Regions from separate parts of the Streptomyces sp. NPDC091371 genome, predicted to be linked through region 1. Evidence: riboswitches for the same ligand, from Rfam matches in the RefSeq annotation. Region 1 holds a riboswitch; the other holds the start of a gene.
The links. Region 1 has a riboswitch for glycine ahead of gcvT (glycine cleavage system aminomethyltransferase GcvT). Riboswitches for the same ligand answer to the same signal wherever they lie in the genome.
Positions count from the first base shown of each region.

Region 2: another riboswitch for glycine. It lies ahead of gcvP (aminomethyl-transferring glycine dehydrogenase); the one in region 1 lies ahead of gcvT (glycine cleavage system aminomethyltransferase GcvT).

Region 1 covers NZ_JBFBFP010000002.1:348,263-356,574, reverse strand. The annotation lists gene AB0O21_RS04480 (enhanced serine sensitivity protein SseB) at 1-474, opposite strand, end outside; gene AB0O21_RS04475 (AAA family ATPase) at 794-1,444, opposite strand; glycine riboswitch at 1,702-1,805, shown strand; gene gcvT (glycine cleavage system aminomethyltransferase GcvT) at 1,963-3,078, shown strand; gene gcvH (glycine cleavage system protein GcvH) at 3,180-3,560, shown strand; gene glyA (serine hydroxymethyltransferase) at 3,576-4,832, shown strand; gene AB0O21_RS04455 (APC family permease) at 4,998-6,665, shown strand; gene AB0O21_RS04450 (L-serine ammonia-lyase) at 6,804-8,186, shown strand.
Region 2 covers NZ_JBFBFP010000076.1:8,226-16,537, reverse strand. The annotation lists gene AB0O21_RS38745 (glutamate-cysteine ligase family protein) at 1-929, opposite strand, end outside; gene AB0O21_RS38740 (hypothetical protein) at 1,433-2,053, shown strand; gene AB0O21_RS38735 (DUF5999 family protein) at 2,315-2,503, shown strand; gene gcvP (aminomethyl-transferring glycine dehydrogenase) at 2,573-5,458, opposite strand; glycine riboswitch at 5,655-5,753, opposite strand; gene AB0O21_RS38725 (PRC-barrel domain-containing protein) at 5,866-6,231, shown strand; gene AB0O21_RS38720 (DNA polymerase IV) at 6,397-7,827, opposite strand; gene AB0O21_RS38715 (MerR family transcriptional regulator) at 7,898-8,312, opposite strand, start outside.

The DNA.
Region 1 (8,312 bases):
GGCCAGGAAGTCCACCGGGTCCTCCTGCCAGTCCGGCTCGTAGAGCCGCACCCGGCCGCCGGTGGCGGGCCCGTCGAGGGGGGTCCGGCCGGTGCGGCAGAGCTCCGCGACGGCGGGCGGGGGGAGGGGGACGCCGACGGCGCCCTCGGGGTTGAGCGCGATGCCGAGCTGCGGGGGCAGGCCGCGGGCGAACTCGACGGCGGGGGCCACCGCGAAGTCCATGCCGGGGCCGACGCAGGCGAGGAACTGGGCCTCGGAGCTGTAGACCGGGACGTAGGCGGCGCCGCCGATGTCCATGGTGGGCAGGGTCAGCCCCTCGGCGCCGCCCTGCTCTTTGCCCGCGCCGGCCGGGAGGGGCACCCACACCTGGCTCCGCCCGAGCACCTCCAGGATCCGCCCGCCGGCGTCCGGCTGCCCGAGCGCCGCTCCGAGCACCTGCTCCAGCTCATTCCCCGGCCAGCCGTTGCCCTGCATGTCCCCTGCCTCCGTGTTCCCACCGTGTCGCCCCGCAGGGTACCGGCCCCGGGCTGCGCCGCACGCCTCCGGGCCGGTCCGCTCTGCGGCGCCGCCGCGCAAGCGCCCCCGGGCTGCGCCCGGGCCCCTGGGGCTCCGCCCCAGACCCCGCTCCTCAAACGCCGGAGGGGCTGGATTTCGCTCCTGCCGTCCGTCAAGCGCGGCCGCATCGCCCGCGGGGCGCTTCCGGTCCCGCCGGGCAACCTCCCAGCCCCGCCGGCGTTTGAGGCGCGGGGGTTCGGGGGCGGAGCCCCCGACAACGGCGCCGCACGCGGGCGGGTCAGGGGTGGAACGCGATCCGCGTCACCGCGGCGGCGGAGCGGCGGTCCAGGAGCGTGGCCGAGGCGCAGCCCGCCGGGGGGCGGCCGGCTTCCGCTTCGCGCAGGAGGCGGGTCACCGCACCCCGGTGGCGGGCGAAGGCGTAGGTCGAGACCCCGCGCCCCCGCGCCTCCTGGCCGGACAGGGCCTCCTCGGGGCTGGTGTCCAGGAGGAGCATGTGCAGCGCCCGCCCCCGCCGCCGCGCGGCCGCCGCGAGCAGCGCCCGCACCCAGCTCTGCGTACCGCAGTCGTGGACGACGACGGAGCGCCCGGAGCGCAGGTGCCGCCAGAGCCCCCAGTAGTGCGCGGCACGCACCATCGGCCGGTACACCGCGTACGGCAGCGCCCCCGGCATCCGGCGCTCCCAGCGCTCACGGGTGTCCTGGGAGTCGATCGCCGCGCCCCCGCTCCCGCCCCCGGTGCCGCCCTCGCCCGCGGCCCGCTTGATCAGCGTGCTCTTGCCGCCGCCCGGCAGGCCGGACACGACCACGATGTCGCCCTCGGCGAAGCGGAGCCGCTGCGGGCCCCGTACACCCGGCCCGCGCAGGTCCCGTACCGGCCCCGCGTCGAGCCCGAGCCCGCGCACGCGGCGCGCGCCCCGCTGCTCCGGCACCGCACCCACGGTCCCCGCGGTCGCCGCCACTCCTACGAATCTCCGCACAGCGTTCGCCTCCCCCGAATCGGGTCACCAGGACCCTTGCCCACTGAGTGTAAAGAGACGGTAATCCGGCACCCCCGGTTCCGGTCCGCCCCCGTCCAGACCCTGGACACCCGTACGATCTTTCGGGCCCGGCCGCCCGATCTCCACCATGGCGTGCAATGATGTGCGCCATCTGGACCAACCGCATCACCAATTGCATACCGGCCGCTTGAATCCGCGCGGGAGAGTCCCGGCACGCCGCAAGGCCGTGCGTGGGCGCCGAAGGAGCAAGAACCTCCCTTGAATCTCTCAGGCCCCGTACCGCGTGGATGAGGCAGATCTGAAAAGCGAGCTGTTCGGCAGCTCCACCCAAGGTGCAAGCCGGAGACCCTGACGCGTCAGGAACTCTCGGCGAACCTCTCAGGTTCCGATGACAGATGGGGAGGACCTCTCCTCGTCATGTCATGCCCTGGGACCCGGGAGCCACACCCATGAGCACTGCCCCCCGCCTGACCGCACTCGATGCGCTGCACCGTTCCCTCGGTGCGACCATGACCGACTTCGCGGGCTGGGACATGCCCCTGCGGTACGCGAGCGAGCGCGACGAGCACAACGCCGTCCGCACCAAGGCCGGTCTCTTCGACCTCTCCCACATGGGCGAGATCACGCTGACCGGCCCGGAGGCCGTCAAGGCCCTGGACTACGCGCTGGTCGGCAACATCTCCACCGTCGGCGTCGGCCGTGCCCGCTACACGCACATCTGCCAGGAAGACGGCGGCATCGTCGACGACCTGATCGTCTACCGCCTCGGCGAGACCGAGTACATGGTCGTCGCCAACGCCTCCAACGCCCAGGTGGTGCTGGACGCCCTGACCGAGCGCGCCGCCGGCTTCGACACCGAAGTCCGCGACGACCGCGACGCGTACGCGCTGATCGCCGTGCAGGGCCCGGAGTCCCCCGGCATCCTCGCCTCCCTCACCGACGCCGACCTGGACGGTCTGAAGTACTACGCCGGTCTGCCGGGCACCGTCGCCGGCGTGCCCGCGCTGATCGCGCGTACGGGCTACACGGGCGAGGACGGCTTCGAGCTGTTCGTCTCCCCCGAGCACGCCGTGGAGCTGTGGCAGGCGCTGACCAAGGCCGGCGAGGGCGTCGGCCTGGTCCCGGCCGGCCTGTCCTGCCGCGACACGCTGCGCCTGGAGGCGGGCATGCCGCTGTACGGGCACGAGCTGACCACCTCCCTCACCCCGTTCGACGCGGGGCTGGGCCGGGTCGTGAAGTTCGAGAAGGAGGGGGACTTCGTCGGCCGCGCCGCGCTGGAGTCCGCCGCCGAGCGCGCCGCCACGAACCCGCCGCGCAAGCTGGTCGGCCTGATCGCCGAGGGCCGCCGTGTCCCGCGCGCCGGCTTCCCGGTCGTCGCGGACGGCCAGGTCATCGGCGAGGTCACCTCCGGCGCCCCGTCCCCGACGCTGGGCAAGCCGATCGCGATGGCGTACGTCGACGCGGCGCACGCCGCGCCCGGCACCTCCGGCGTCGGCGTCGACATTCGCGGTACGCATGAGCCGTACGAGGTCGTCGCTCTGCCGTTCTACAAGCGGCAGAAGTAGTCCTTGTAGTCAGGCCTGCCGCCCGGGTGCCCCGTGCGGCGACATCGCAGTACCCAAGACCCCGTTCGTTCCCACTCCCCCGCATCCAGGAGAATCAGGCCATGAGCACCCCCCAGCAGCTGCGTTACACCAAGGAGCACGAGTGGCTGTCGGACGCCGAGGACGGCGTCGCGACGGTCGGCATCACGGAGTTCGCGGCCAACGCGCTCGGTGACGTCGTCTACGCCCAGCTCCCCGCGGTCGGCGACACCGTGACCGAGGGCGAGACCTGTGGCGAGCTGGAGTCGACCAAGTCGGTCAGCGACCTGTACTCCCCCGTCTCCGGTGAGATCGTCGAGTTCAACCAGGACGTCGTGGACGACCCGGCGCTGGTGAACTCCGCCCCGTTCGAGGGCGGCTGGCTGTTCAAGGTGCGTCTGACGGAGGAGCCCAAGGACGCGCTCTCCGCTGACGAGTACGCCGCACTCACCGCCGGTAACTGACCCCAGGGGATCCTGATGTCCGTACTGAACACCCCTCTCCACGAACTCGACCCCGACGTCGCCGCAGCCGTCGACGCCGAGCTCGTGCGCCAGCAGTCGACCCTGGAAATGATCGCGTCGGAGAACTTCGCTCCGGTCGCCGTCATGGAGGCCCAGGGCTCGGTCCTCACCAACAAGTACGCCGAGGGCTACCCGGGCCGCCGCTACTACGGCGGCTGCGAGCACGTCGACGTCGTCGAGCAGATCGCGATCGACCGCATCAAGGCGCTGTTCGGCGCCGAGGCGGCGAACGTGCAGCCGCACTCCGGTGCGCAGGCGAACGCCGCCGCGATGTTCGCGCTGCTGAAGCCGGGCGACACGATCATGGGCCTGAACCTGGCCCACGGCGGTCACCTGACCCACGGCATGAAGATCAACTTCTCCGGCAAGCTCTACAACGTGGTCCCGTACCACGTCGACGAGACCGGCCGGGTGGACATGGCCGAGGTCGAGCGCCTCGCCAAGGAGACCCGCCCGCAGCTGATCGTCGCGGGCTGGTCCGCCTACCCGCGCCAGCTGGACTTCGCCGCCTTCCGCCGCATCGCGGACGAGGTCGGCGCGTACCTGATGGTCGACATGGCCCACTTCGCCGGCCTGGTCGCCGCGGGCCTGCACCCGAACCCGGTGCCGCACGCCCACGTCGTCACCACCACCACGCACAAGACCCTCGGCGGTCCGCGCGGCGGTGTCATCCTGTCGACGCAGGAGCTGGCCAAGAAGATCAACTCCGCGGTCTTCCCGGGCCAGCAGGGCGGTCCGCTGGAGCACGTGATCGCGGCCAAGGCCGTCTCCTTCAAGGTCGCGGCCTCGCCCGAGTTCAAGGAGCGCCAGGAGCGCACCCTGGAGGGCGCGAAGATCATCGCCGAGCGCCTGGTGCAGCCGGACGTCACCGAGGTCGGCGTCTCCGTCCTCTCCGGCGGCACGGACGTGCACCTGGTCCTGGTCGACCTGCGCAACTCCGAGCTGGACGGCCAGCAGGCCGAGGACCGGCTCCACGAGATCGGCATCACGGTCAACCGCAACGCCATCCCGAACGACCCGCGGCCGCCGATGGTCACCTCGGGTCTGCGGATCGGTACGCCGGCCCTGGCCACGCGCGGTTTCGGCGCCGAGGAGTTCACCGAGGTCGCCGAGATCATCGCGGCCGCGCTGAAGCCCGCGTACGACAGCGAGGGCCTCAAGGCCCGCGTCTCCGCGCTCGCCGCGAAGTTCCCGCTGTACCCGTCGCTCTAGGCACGGCCAGGGAGGGCCCGGCCTTGGTTTCCACAGGGTCGGGCCCTTCTCATGACCAAAGCCCCAGGCGGATGCGGCCCATTGCCACTGAATCCACCAATAGATGGCAAATAGGCTCCGAATAAAGGCATCACGGCATCCCCTGGCAGGACGGAAACGCACCTCATGGACATGAGCGCAGCCAACAAGAAGGGACTCAGTCTCTTCGCGCTGGTCATGATCGGCATAGGTTCGATCTTCGGATCGGGCTGGCTCTTCGGCGCCGGCACGGCCGCCCAGGTCGCCGGACCGGCGGCGCTCGTGGCCTGGGTCATCGGCGCCGTCTTCATCGGCATGATCGCCATGTCCTACGCCGAGGTCGGCGCGGCCTACCCGATCCCCGGCGGCATGGCCCGCTACGGCTCCATCTCGCACGGTCCGGTGCTCGGCTTCATCACCGGCTGGGCGGTGTGGATCGCGGTCGCCTCGCTGATCCCGATCGAGTCGATCGCGGCCACCCAGTACATGTCCTCCTGGAGCTTCGGCTGGGCCAAGGACCTGGTGGACGCCCAGTCCCACCAGCTGACCGCCTTCGGCATGGCCGTGGCGCTGGTCCTCACCGTGCTGCTGTGGCTGTCCTGCTACTGGTCGGTCCAGCTGCTCGCGAAGATCAACTCCCTCCTCACCCTGGTCAAGTTCGCGATCCCGGTGCTCGCCGTCGTCGCGCTCATCGCCTCCGGCTTCCACACCGACAACTTCACCGCCCACGGCGGCTTCGCGCCGAACGGCTGGACCGCCGTCCTGACCGCCGTCACCACCTCCGGTGTCGTCTTCGCCTTCAACGGCTTCCAGGCCGTCGTGAACCTCGGCGGCGCCGCCAAGAACCCGGGCCGGGCCATCCCGATCGCCCTGGTCGGCGCGCTCTCCCTGGGCCTGGTCATCTACCTCGCCCTGCAGGCGGCCTTCCTGGGCTCCGTACCGCCGGAGCACCTGGCGCAGGCCGGCGGCTGGGCGGGCGTCAACTTCAACTCCCCGTTCGCCGAGCTCGCCAAGCTGCTGATGATCCACTGGGTCGTGGTGATGCTCCAGTTCGGCGCCTTCATCTCCCCCGCCGGCTCCAACATCGCCAACGTGGCCTCGGCCGCGTACATGGTCCAGAACCTCTCCGAGACCGGCTTCTTCCCGAAGAAGCTCGCCCGGACCCACCCCGTCTACGGGACCGCGCGCCCCGCGATGTGGATGAACCTCGGCTTCTCGGTCCTGCTGCTGGTCACCGTCGGCCACAGCTGGAAGACCCTGGCCCCGATCATCTCGGCCGCCATGGTGATCTCGTACCTGATCGGCCCGATCGCGGTGGGCGTCTTCCGCCGCACGAAGCCGGACCTGCCCCGCCCGTTCCGCCTCCCGGCGGCCCGGATCCTCTGCCCGCTGACCTTCGTCTTCGCGGCCTGCGCGCTGTACTGGTCGAAGTGGCCGAACACCGGCATCGTCACCGCACTGACCCTGCTGGCCGCCCCGATCGCGGCGCTGGTGCTCTCCCGCAAGGGTGAGAAGGGCCTCATGCGCCAGTTCGGCCCCGCCTGGTGGATCGTCTTCTTCCTCGGCGCCCTGTCCCTGCTCTCCTGGCTCGGCTCCGCCGACTTCGGCGGCCGCGGCGCCATCCCCGGCGGCGTGGACATCGCCCTCGTGGCGGCCATGGCCCTGGTGACGTACTTCTGGGCCGTGCGGGCGGGCGTCAAGGCCCACTACGCGGGCCTGCCCGGCCCCGACCCGGTCCTCGACGCCGACTCCGGGGCCGACGCGGCCGAGCGGGACGGCGTAACGGCTCCGGAGCGTGAGCTGACACCTGCCTGACCCGTCCGCGTAATCCTCACCACCTCGTCCGGCAGGCGGGCGGTTCACCTCGCCGCGTTAAGCTCGTCTGCCGGACAAAATCCGCAATACACCTCTCCTGCCCCCTCCCACCCCACGAGCAGACAAGGGAGTCCGCCAGTGGCCATCTCCGTCTTCGACCTCTTCTCCATCGGCATCGGCCCGTCTTCCTCCCACACGGTCGGTCCGATGCGCGCGGCGCGCATGTTCGTGACGCGACTGAAGAAGGACGGGGTCCTCGCCCAGACCGCGTCCGTGCGCGCCGAGCTGTTCGGCTCCCTGGGTGCGACCGGCCACGGCCACGGCACTCCCAAGGCCGTGCTGCTGGGCCTGGAGGGCCACTCCCCCCGCACGGTGAACGTGGAGACGGCGGACGACGAGGTCGAGCGCATCCGCAAGACCGGCCGGCTGCGGCTGCTGGGCGCGGAGATAGGCGATGGCCACGAGATCGCCTTCGACGAGCCGAACCAGCTGATCCTGCACCGCCGGCGCGCGCTGCCGTACCACGCGAACGGCATGACCCTCTTCGCGTACGACGCGGCCGGCACCCCGCTGCTGGAGAAGACGTACTACTCGGTCGGCGGCGGTTTCGTCGTGGACGAGGACGCGGTCGGCGAGGACCGGATCAAGCTCGACGACACCGTCCTGAAGTACCCCTTCCGCTCCGGCGACGAGATGCTGCGCCTCGCCAACGAGACCGGCCTGTCGATCTCCTCGCTGATGCTGGAGAACGAGAAGGCCTGGCGCACGGAGGAGGAGATCCGCGAGGGCCTCCTGGAGATCTGGCGCGTCATGCAGGCCTGCGTCTCGCGCGGCATGTCCCGCGAGGGCATCCTCCCGGGCGGGCTGCGCGTCAAGCGCCGGGCCGCCTCCACGGCGCGCCAGCTGCGCACCGAGGGCGACCCGATGATGCACCGCAGCGAGTGGACGACGATCTACGCGATGGCGGTCAACGAGGAGAACGCGGCGGGCGGCCGCGTCGTGACCGCCCCGACCAACGGCGCGGCGGGCGTCCTGCCGGCGGTCCTGCACTACTACATGAACTTCGTGCCGGGCGCGGACGAGGACGGCGTGGTCCGCTTCCTCCTCGCCGCGGGCGCGATCGGCATGCTCTTCAAGGAGAACGCCTCCATCTCCGGCGCCGAGGTCGGCTGCCAGGGCGAGGTCGGCTCGGCCTGCTCGATGGCGGCGGGCGCCCTCGCGGAGGTGCTGGGCGGCACCCCGGAGCAGGTGGAGAACGCGGCCGAGATCGGCATGGAGCACAACCTGGGCCTGACCTGCGACCCGGTCGGCGGCCTGGTCCAGATCCCGTGCATCGAGCGCAACGGCATGGCGGCGGTCAAGGCCGTCACGGCGGCGAAGATGGCGATGCGCGGCGACGGCAGCCACAAGGTCTCCCTCGACAAGGTCATCAAGACCATGAAGGAGACGGGCGCCGACATGAAGGTCAAGTACAAGGAGACGGCCCGCGGCGGCCTCGCGGTCAACGTCATCGAGTGCTGACCCGCCGGGGCTGACGCGATCCGGCGGGACGTGTGCCCGGGAAGCCGTTCCCGGGCGCACATCCCGTTCAAATCGACAACTGAATTCGGCAGGAAATCCCCTCACACGGAAGACACTATTCCTGCA
Region 2 (8,312 bases), on a different contig from region 1:
TGCAGGACGAGCTCCTGCAGGCTCGGCACCCCGCCCTCGTCCAGCACCCGCAGCGGCTCCTCCTCGTCGCAGATCGGCAGCAGGGAGGGGAAGTAGCGGACGTTCTCGGCGAAGAGCTCGTACGCCGAGTCCACCCACCGCTCCCCGAACCAGGTGCGCGGCCGCACCCCCTGCGCCTGGAGCTCGGGCGGCCGGGTGTCGGTGGCCTGCGTGAACAGCGGCGGCCGCGACTCCCGCCACAGCTCCCGCCCGAACAGGAACGGCGAGTTGGCGCCGACGGCTATCTGCGCGGCCGCCACCGCCTGCGCGGCGTTCCACACGTCCGAGAACCGGGCGGGCGTCACCTGCAGGTGCAGTTGTACGGAGGTGCAGGCGGCCTCCGGCACGATCGACCCGGAGGTCCAGGTCAGCCGCTCGACGCCCTCGATGTCGAGGGTGAAGTCCTCACCGCGCATCATCAGGATCTGCTCGTTCAGCAGCGAGTACCGGTCCACCGCCGACAGGTTGGCACTGACCAGGTCGCCGCGCGAGATCGTCGGCAGAATTCCGATCATCACCACCCCGGCGTCGATCTCCGCGGCCTGCCGGTGGGCATAGCCCAGTCCGGCGCTGAGTTCTTCGGCCAGGCGGTCGAATACACGGCCGCCGAGCCGGTGCGGGAGGACGTTCACCTCCAGGTTGAACATTCCCAGTTCGGTCTGGAAATCAGTGCTCGCTATCCGCTCCAGCACCTGGGCATTCACCATTCTCGGCAGCCCGTCGGCGCCCGCGAGATTCAACTCGATCTCAAGACCCATCATGTTCTTCGGGCGATCGAACCTCTTCTCCGCCAGAAGTCGCTCCAGTCCCTCCAGACACTCGTGGAGCTTCCTTCGATACCTCTGCCGATCGGACAGGTCGAATCCGCCCGCCACGACCTTCTCCCCCATCGAAGCGTCCCTCCTCGACTGGGCCTGGCCCTGGGCACCCAGGCGCGCGTTACGGTCGATGATGCCCCGGCAGCGTGATCCATAACGCCCGGGGGGCGTGCGCCGCGGGGAGCGCGCGCCGGTTTGGCCGAAGGGCGCTCCGGCACATTCACCTGGCAAGTCACGTCGCGCAAATTCCGCCTCGTCTTTGCACACCCCGGTGGCGTTCTCGATTACCGATGCTTTTCAGCCGGGCCCCCGTCCGGTAACCTCCGAGGTCAGCGCGGCACGTTCGCGTCTATCCGGCATGAATGCCATGTCAGCGGGACCGGTAAGCGCCTTGTCGGCAATAGGCGGGACAGCTAGCCGAAACACTGCGTGAACACATGTCGTATAAACTCCGCAAACGAGGCAGAGAGTTGGCGCGCGGCCATTGCCCCTCAGCCCCCCTCTGGCCCCAGAATGCGACAGCGCCGTCCGCACCTCCCCCTTCCACAGGTCTCCCAAGTGAGAGGCGACCCACCATGCCGCTGCACGTCCCTCCGGCTCCCGCGCCCGCCCTGCGCAGCGTCCTCGCGGCCCTCGGATCCCCCACCGCCGTCAACGAGGCGCACACTCCCGCCCTGCGCGCGCTCCAGGGGCCGGTGACCGCCGAACTCCCGCTGCCGGTCCACGTCCTCGACCGGCTGGGCATGTCCACCCTGGCGGCCGGCGGCAGGCCGCCCCGCACCCGGCTCACCGGCTGGCGGTTCCTCATCCGCAGCGGGGACCGCTTCGTCGCCGCGGCCGACACCCGCCTCACCCCGGACGGCTGGGCCTTCTCCCACTTCTTCGAGGGCCCCTACGTCGCCGCCACCGAACGCGCCCTGCGCCAGGCGGAGTCGCTCGGCAAGGCCTACCAGCCGAGACTGCTGTCCGTACCGGAGCTGTACATGCTGACGCTGTGGCTGCACGGGGCGGTGGGCGCCGACGCCTCGGCCGGTCTGCCGGCCGGCGAGGACCTGCTGGTGCCCCTGGCTCCGGCTCCGCCGGGCATCGCCGCGTACCGGCCGCATCCGGTCTCGGAACTGCTGCCCGTGATGACCCACCGGCTCACCCCCGCGACGGCTCCGCTCCCGCCCTCGCTGACCGCGCCGGCCGCCTGACCCGATTGGCCCATTCGGGTTAGTCCGGCCGGGCCACTCGTGAACCATCCGAAATGACAGGGGAGTTGGCCTGAACCGCCCGCACGAGTGATGCGTCATCAATCTATGAGGACAGCTGGCGGGAAATCCCTGCGAAGCGGCTGTCCTGGGGGAAGACTGAGGACATGCTCCCCGCGGGTGCGGGGATGATCCAGGGGGACGGCCATGAATCACGCATCGAGCCGTAGCACGCAGACCACACCGCAGCGAAAGAACGCATCCATGTGCCAGCACCAGCCAGCCTGCCCGTCAGCCGAATCCGCCGACCGGGAGGCCGCCCGCCCGGTGGCCAACCACCCGGAGCAGGGCTGGAGCCTGCTGTGCAACGGCGTCCTGCTCTTCGAGGACACCGGGGAGCTGCTGCCCGACGGCCAGATCATCGCCCCGCACCGGACGCTCGCGGTGGCGTAGGACAAGAGGAGAACGACGAAGGGGCTGGTCCGGGAGAACTCCCGGACCAGCCCCTTCACGCGTCATCGGTCAGTTGTCGTACTCGTCCAGCGGCGGGCAGGAGCACACCAGGTTCCGGTCACCGAACGCACCGTCGATGCGGCGCACCGGCGGCCAGTACTTCTCGGCGGCCGAGACCCCGCCCGGGAACACGGCCTCGTCACGGGTGTACGGGTGGTTCCACTCGCCGCCCAGCGCCGCCGCGGTGTGCGGGGAGTTGGCCAGCGGGTTGTCCTCGAGCGGCCACTCGCCCGAAGCGACCTTCTCGATCTCGCCGCGGATGGCGATCATGGCGTCGCAGAAGCGGTCGATCTCGGCGAGGTCCTCGGACTCCGTCGGCTCGATCATCAGCGTGCCGGCGACCGGGAAGGACATGGTCGGCGCGTGGAAGCCGTAGTCGATCAGGCGCTTGGCGATGTCGTCCACGCTCACGCCGGTCGCCTTCGACAGCGGCCGCAGGTCGATGATGCACTCGTGCGCGACCAGGTTGCCCGGGCCCGTGTAGAGCACCGGGTAGTGCGGCTCCAGGCGCTTGGCGATGTAGTTGGCGCCGAGCACGGCCACCTGGGTGGCCCGCTTGAGGCCCTCGCCGCCCATGAGGCGCACGTACGACCAGGAGATCGGCAGGATGCCCGCGGAACCCCACGGCGCGGCCGAGATCGGGCCGACGCCCGTTTCCGGGCCCGCGGTCGGCTGCAGCGGGTGGTTCGGCAGGTACGGAGCCAGGTGGGCCCGGACACCGACCGGGCCGACGCCCGGACCGCCGCCGCCGTGCGGGATGCAGAAGGTCTTGTGCAGGTTCAGGTGCGAGACGTCGCCGCCGAAGTGACCCGGCTTGGCCAGGCCCACCAGGGCGTTCAGGTTCGCGCCGTCCACGTAGACCTGGCCGCCGGCCTCGTGCACCTGGGCGCAGATGTCGGCGACGTGCTCCTCGAACACACCGTGCGTGGAGGGGTACGTGATCATCAGCACGGCGAGCTCGTCGCGGTGCTGCTCGATCTTGGCGCGCAGGTCGTCCGCGTCCACCTCGCCGTCGTCGGCGGTCTTGACGACGACGACCTTCATGCCGGCCATCACGGCGCTGGCGGCGTTGGTGCCGTGCGCGGAGGACGGGATGAGGCAGATGGTGCGCTGCTCGTCGCCGTTCGCGCGGTGGTAGGCGCGGACGGCCAGCAGGCCGGCGAGCTCACCCTGCGAACCGGCGTTCGGCTGGATGGAGACCTTGTCGTAGCCGGTGACCTCGCAGAGACGTTCCTCCAGCTCGTTGATGAGCGTGAGGTAGCCCTCTGCCTGCTCCACCGGGGCGAAGGGGTGCAGCTGGCCGAATTCGGGCCAGGTCACCGGCTCCATCTCGGTGGTCGCGTTGAGCTTCATGGTGCAGGAGCCCAGCGGGATCATGCCGCGGTCCAGCGCGTAGTCCTTGTCCGAGAGCTTGCGCAGGTAGCGCAGCATCGCGGTCTCGGAGCGGTGCTGGTGGAACACCGGGTGGGTCAGGTAGGCGTCCGAGCGCAGCAGGCCCTCGGGGAGGGTGTCGGCGGCGGTCTCGTCGAGCGCCTCGATGTCGGCGCTCACTCCGAAGGCGGCCCAGACGGCCTCGATGTCGGCGCGCAGGGTGGTCTCGTCGCAGGAGACGGAGACGTGGTCCGCGTCGACCCGGTACAGGTTGACCCCGCCCTCGCGAGCGGCGGCCACGACGGCGTCCGCACGTCCCTGAACCCGGGCGGTGATCGTGTCGAAGTAGGCACCGTGCACGACCTCGACCCCGCCGGCCGTCAGACCCGCGGCCAGCAGCGCGGCGTAGCGGTGGGTGCGGCGGGCGATCGTCCGCAGGCCGTCCGGGCCGTGGTAGACGGCGTACATGCCGGCCATGACGGCGAGCAGCACCTGCGCGGTGCAGATGTTGCTGGTGGCCTTCTCGCGGCGGATGTGCTGCTCGCGGGTCTGCAGGGCCAGGCGGTACGCCTTGTTGCCGTCCGCGTCCACCGAGACGCCGACGAGGCGGCCCGGCAGCGAGCGGGCGTGCTTGGCCTGGACGGCCATGTAGCCGGCGTGCGGTCCGCCGAAGCCCATCGGGACGCCGAAGCGCTGCGTGGTGCCGACGGCGATGTCCGCGCCCAGCTCGCCCGGGGAGGTCAGCAGGGTCAGGGCGAGCAGGTCGGCCGAGACGGCGACGATGGCGCCGAGCTCGTGCGCCTGGTCGATGACCGGCTTGATCTCCCGCACGGCGCCGGAGGCACCGGGGTACTGCACGAGCACGCCGTAGATGCCGCGCTCGGCGATCTCGGCCGGAATGCCCTCGGACAGGTCGGCGACGACGACCTCGATGCCGATCGGCTCGGCGCGGGTCTCGATCACCGCGATGGTCTGCGGCAGCGCGTCGGCGTCGACGACGAAGACGTTCCCCTTGGCCTTGCCCACGCGCCGGGCCAGGGTCATGGCCTCGGCGGCCGCGGTGCCCTCGTCGAGCAGGGAGGCACCGGAGGTCGGCAGGCCGGTCAGCTCGGCGACGACGGTCTGGAAGTTCAGGAGCGCCTCGAGGCGGCCCTGGGAGATCTCCGGCTGGTACGGCGTGTAGGCCGTGTACCAGGCCGGGTTCTCCATGACGTTGCGGAGGATCACCGGCGGGGTGAAGGTCCCGTAGTAACCGAGACCGATCATCGACGACAGCACCTGGTTGCGGTCGGCGAGCGAGCGCAGCTCGGCCAGCACCTCGGCCTCGGTCCGCGCCTCGGGCAGGTTCAGCGCGTCAGCGGTCTTGATCACATCCGGCACCGCGGCGGCGGTCAGTTCGTCCAGCGAGCCGTAGCCCACCTGGGCGAGCATCTTCGCCTGCGCCTCGGCATCCGGGCCGATGTGGCGCTGCTCGAAGGGGATGCCTCGCTCCAGCTGGGAGAGCGGAATGCGGTTGGCGGTCATGTACGGAGGCCTCCTGGTCGTACGACCTGCGAGGGGCACCACGGCGCGGGCACCCGGACGGCCTCCCCCTCTGTCATCTCAACCTGAGAGTTTCACCAGCCGCTCGAGGGTCGCTCGAACGAGCCGGCTTTCACCGTCGGTGAGGAGAGGAACCGGCACTGCGCGCCCGGTACCCGCCCCTGCTTTCCAGAGTGGCCTCGTCCGTGCGGTACGTATGCCTGAGAGATTCCGGGGAGGATTTGCTCCTTCGGCGCCTCCGTCGTTCTCACTCGGAGGACTCTCCCGCACAGGGTCGACAGCCATCCCCCAGCCTACCAGCGAGGATCCTGGAGCTTCCCGAGTGGCCTCTTCTTGAAATATGCACTTTTGTAGTCATTACGGAGGAGTTGCGACCATTTGGAGGGACCGTGCAGACCGACATCGATCCGCGCAGCCTGATCGGCCGCAAGGCGTTCGACCGCAATGGCACCAAGATCGGCACCGTGGACGAGGTCTACCTCGACGATGCCACGGGCGTCCCGGAATGGGCCGCCGTGCGTACGGGCCTGTTCAGCCGGGACGCCTTCGTCCCACTGGAGCCGAGCGAGCTGGTGGACGACACCCTGCGGGTGCCCTTCGACCGCTCCCTGATCAAGGACGCCCCCGACTTCGGCGTCGGCCGCCACCTCTCCCCCGAACAGGAGCTCCAGCTCTACCACCACTACGGCCTGGACGTGACGCTCCCGTCGGACTTCCAGCGCGACTTCGGCCACCTGGCGGGCGACGACGACTGACCCTTCGGCCCGCCGGCGTTTGAGGCGGCGTTTCAGCCCGTCCGGCGTTTGAGGACCGGGGGTCTCGGGGCGAAGCCCCCAGTTTCGGGAAGGGGCGGGGTGGGGGAAGGCTCCGCGCAGCGGCCCCGCCCGCCGCCCCGCGGGGTGGGTCCGCCGGGGCCCGTGTCAGCCGTCGGCATCCACCCCCGGGTACCCCACCAGGGGAAGGGGGTCGGACGGCTCCAGCTCCGGGTCGTCGACGCGGAAGGTCCGGACCCGGCCGGGCGGCGATCCCGGCTGCTCGAACCGCACGGTCACCCGCCCGACCCCGCTGCCCTGCACCCACCCCGGCCCGTACACCGAATGGAGTACGTCGCCCCCGGCCATCCACCGCCGCTCCTCGGCCGGCTCCGGCTCCGCCCCCGGCGCCTGGGACCACGGGTCCATGACTGGCTCGGCGGGGCGGGCCTCGGAGGCTTCGGCCCCCTCCTCAGGCCCGGCGCCGCCCACCTCGGCCCCGTCCTCCTCAGCGGCGAGCGCAGAGGCAGAGGCCTGCGCGAAGAGGTCCTCCTGCGTGTAGTCCGCCAGCCCCGTCACACCCACGCCCAGCAGCCGCACACCGCCCGTGGTGTCCACGCCCTCCAGGAGCCGCCCCGCGGCCTCCCGCACCACGCCGGGGTCGTCCGTGGGCCCCCGCAGCGTCTCGGAGCGGGTCAGCGTCGAGAAGTCGTACCGCCGCACCTTCAGCACGATCGTGCGCCCCGAGTGCCCCGATTCGCGCAGCCGCCGCACGCACCGGTCCGCGAGCCGCTGCACCTCGCCCCGGATCCGCACCCGGTCGTGCAGGTCCACGTCGAACGTGTCCTCCACCGACACCGATTTCGCGTCCCGCTCGGCGACCACCGGCCGGTCGTCCAGCCCCAGCGCCATCCGGTACAGCGCCACGCCGTGCGCGCGCCCGACCATCCGGACCAGCTCGTCCTCCCCGGCCTCCGCCAGCTCGCCCACGGTGGTGATCCCGGCGCGGCGCAGGTGCTCCCCGGTGGCCGGCCCCACCCCCGGCAGGGTCCGCACCGACATCGGCGCGAGGAGCTCCCGCTCGGTCCCCGGCTCGATCAGCAGCAGCCCGTTCGGCTTGGCCTCCTCGGACGCCACCTTGGCCAGCATCTTCGACCCGGCCAGCCCCACGGACCCGCTGAGCCCCGTCACCGCCCGGATGTCCGCCCGCAGCCGCTCCCCCGTCGTCAGGGCGCTCGCCGAATCGAAGGCGACCCCGCCCGCCTCGAGGTCCACGAAGGCCTCGTCCAGGCTGAGCGGCTCCACCAGCGGCGACAGCTGCCGCAGCAGGGCCATCACCTGGTCGCTGACCTCCCGGTAGAGGCTGAAGCGCGGGAAGAGGTACGCGCCGTTCGGGCAGAGCCGCCTCGCCTGCCCCATCGGCATCGCCGAGTGCACCCCGAACCGCCTGGCCTCGTACGAGGCGGTCGCGACGACCCCGCGCGGGCCGAGGCCGCCGACGATGACGGCCTTGCCCCGCAGGCTCGGCTTCGACGCCTGCTCCACGGACGCGTAGAAGGCATCCATGTCCAGGTGGAGGATGGTCGGCGCGGCTCTCACAGCACCGATGCTGCCCTACGGGTCTGACATTTCCGGGGCAGGGGACGCCCCGGGGTCAGACGGCCCCGGGTCAGACGGCCCGGTTGCGGCGTGCCGCGAGCTCGTCCGCCGGGTTGTGCCCGACCAGCGTCTCGCCGGTGTCCACCCGCTCCCCGTGGAGCTGTGACAGCGCGCCCTCGACGTCGCGCCACACCACGCCCACGGCGATGCCGAAGACGCCCTGCCCGCCCTGGAGCAGGCTCACGACCTGGTCCGGGGAGGTGCACTCGTACACGGTGGCGCCGTCGCTCATCAGCGTCATCCGCTCCAGGTCGGAGAACCCGCGGTCACGCAGGTGCTGCACGGCCGTGCGGATGTTCTGCAGCGCCACCCCGGTGTCCAGGAAGCGCTTGACGATCTTGAGGACCACCACGTCGCGGAAGCTGTAGAGCCGCTGCGTGCCCGACCCGTACGCGGGACGCACGCTCGGCTCCACCAGCCCGGTC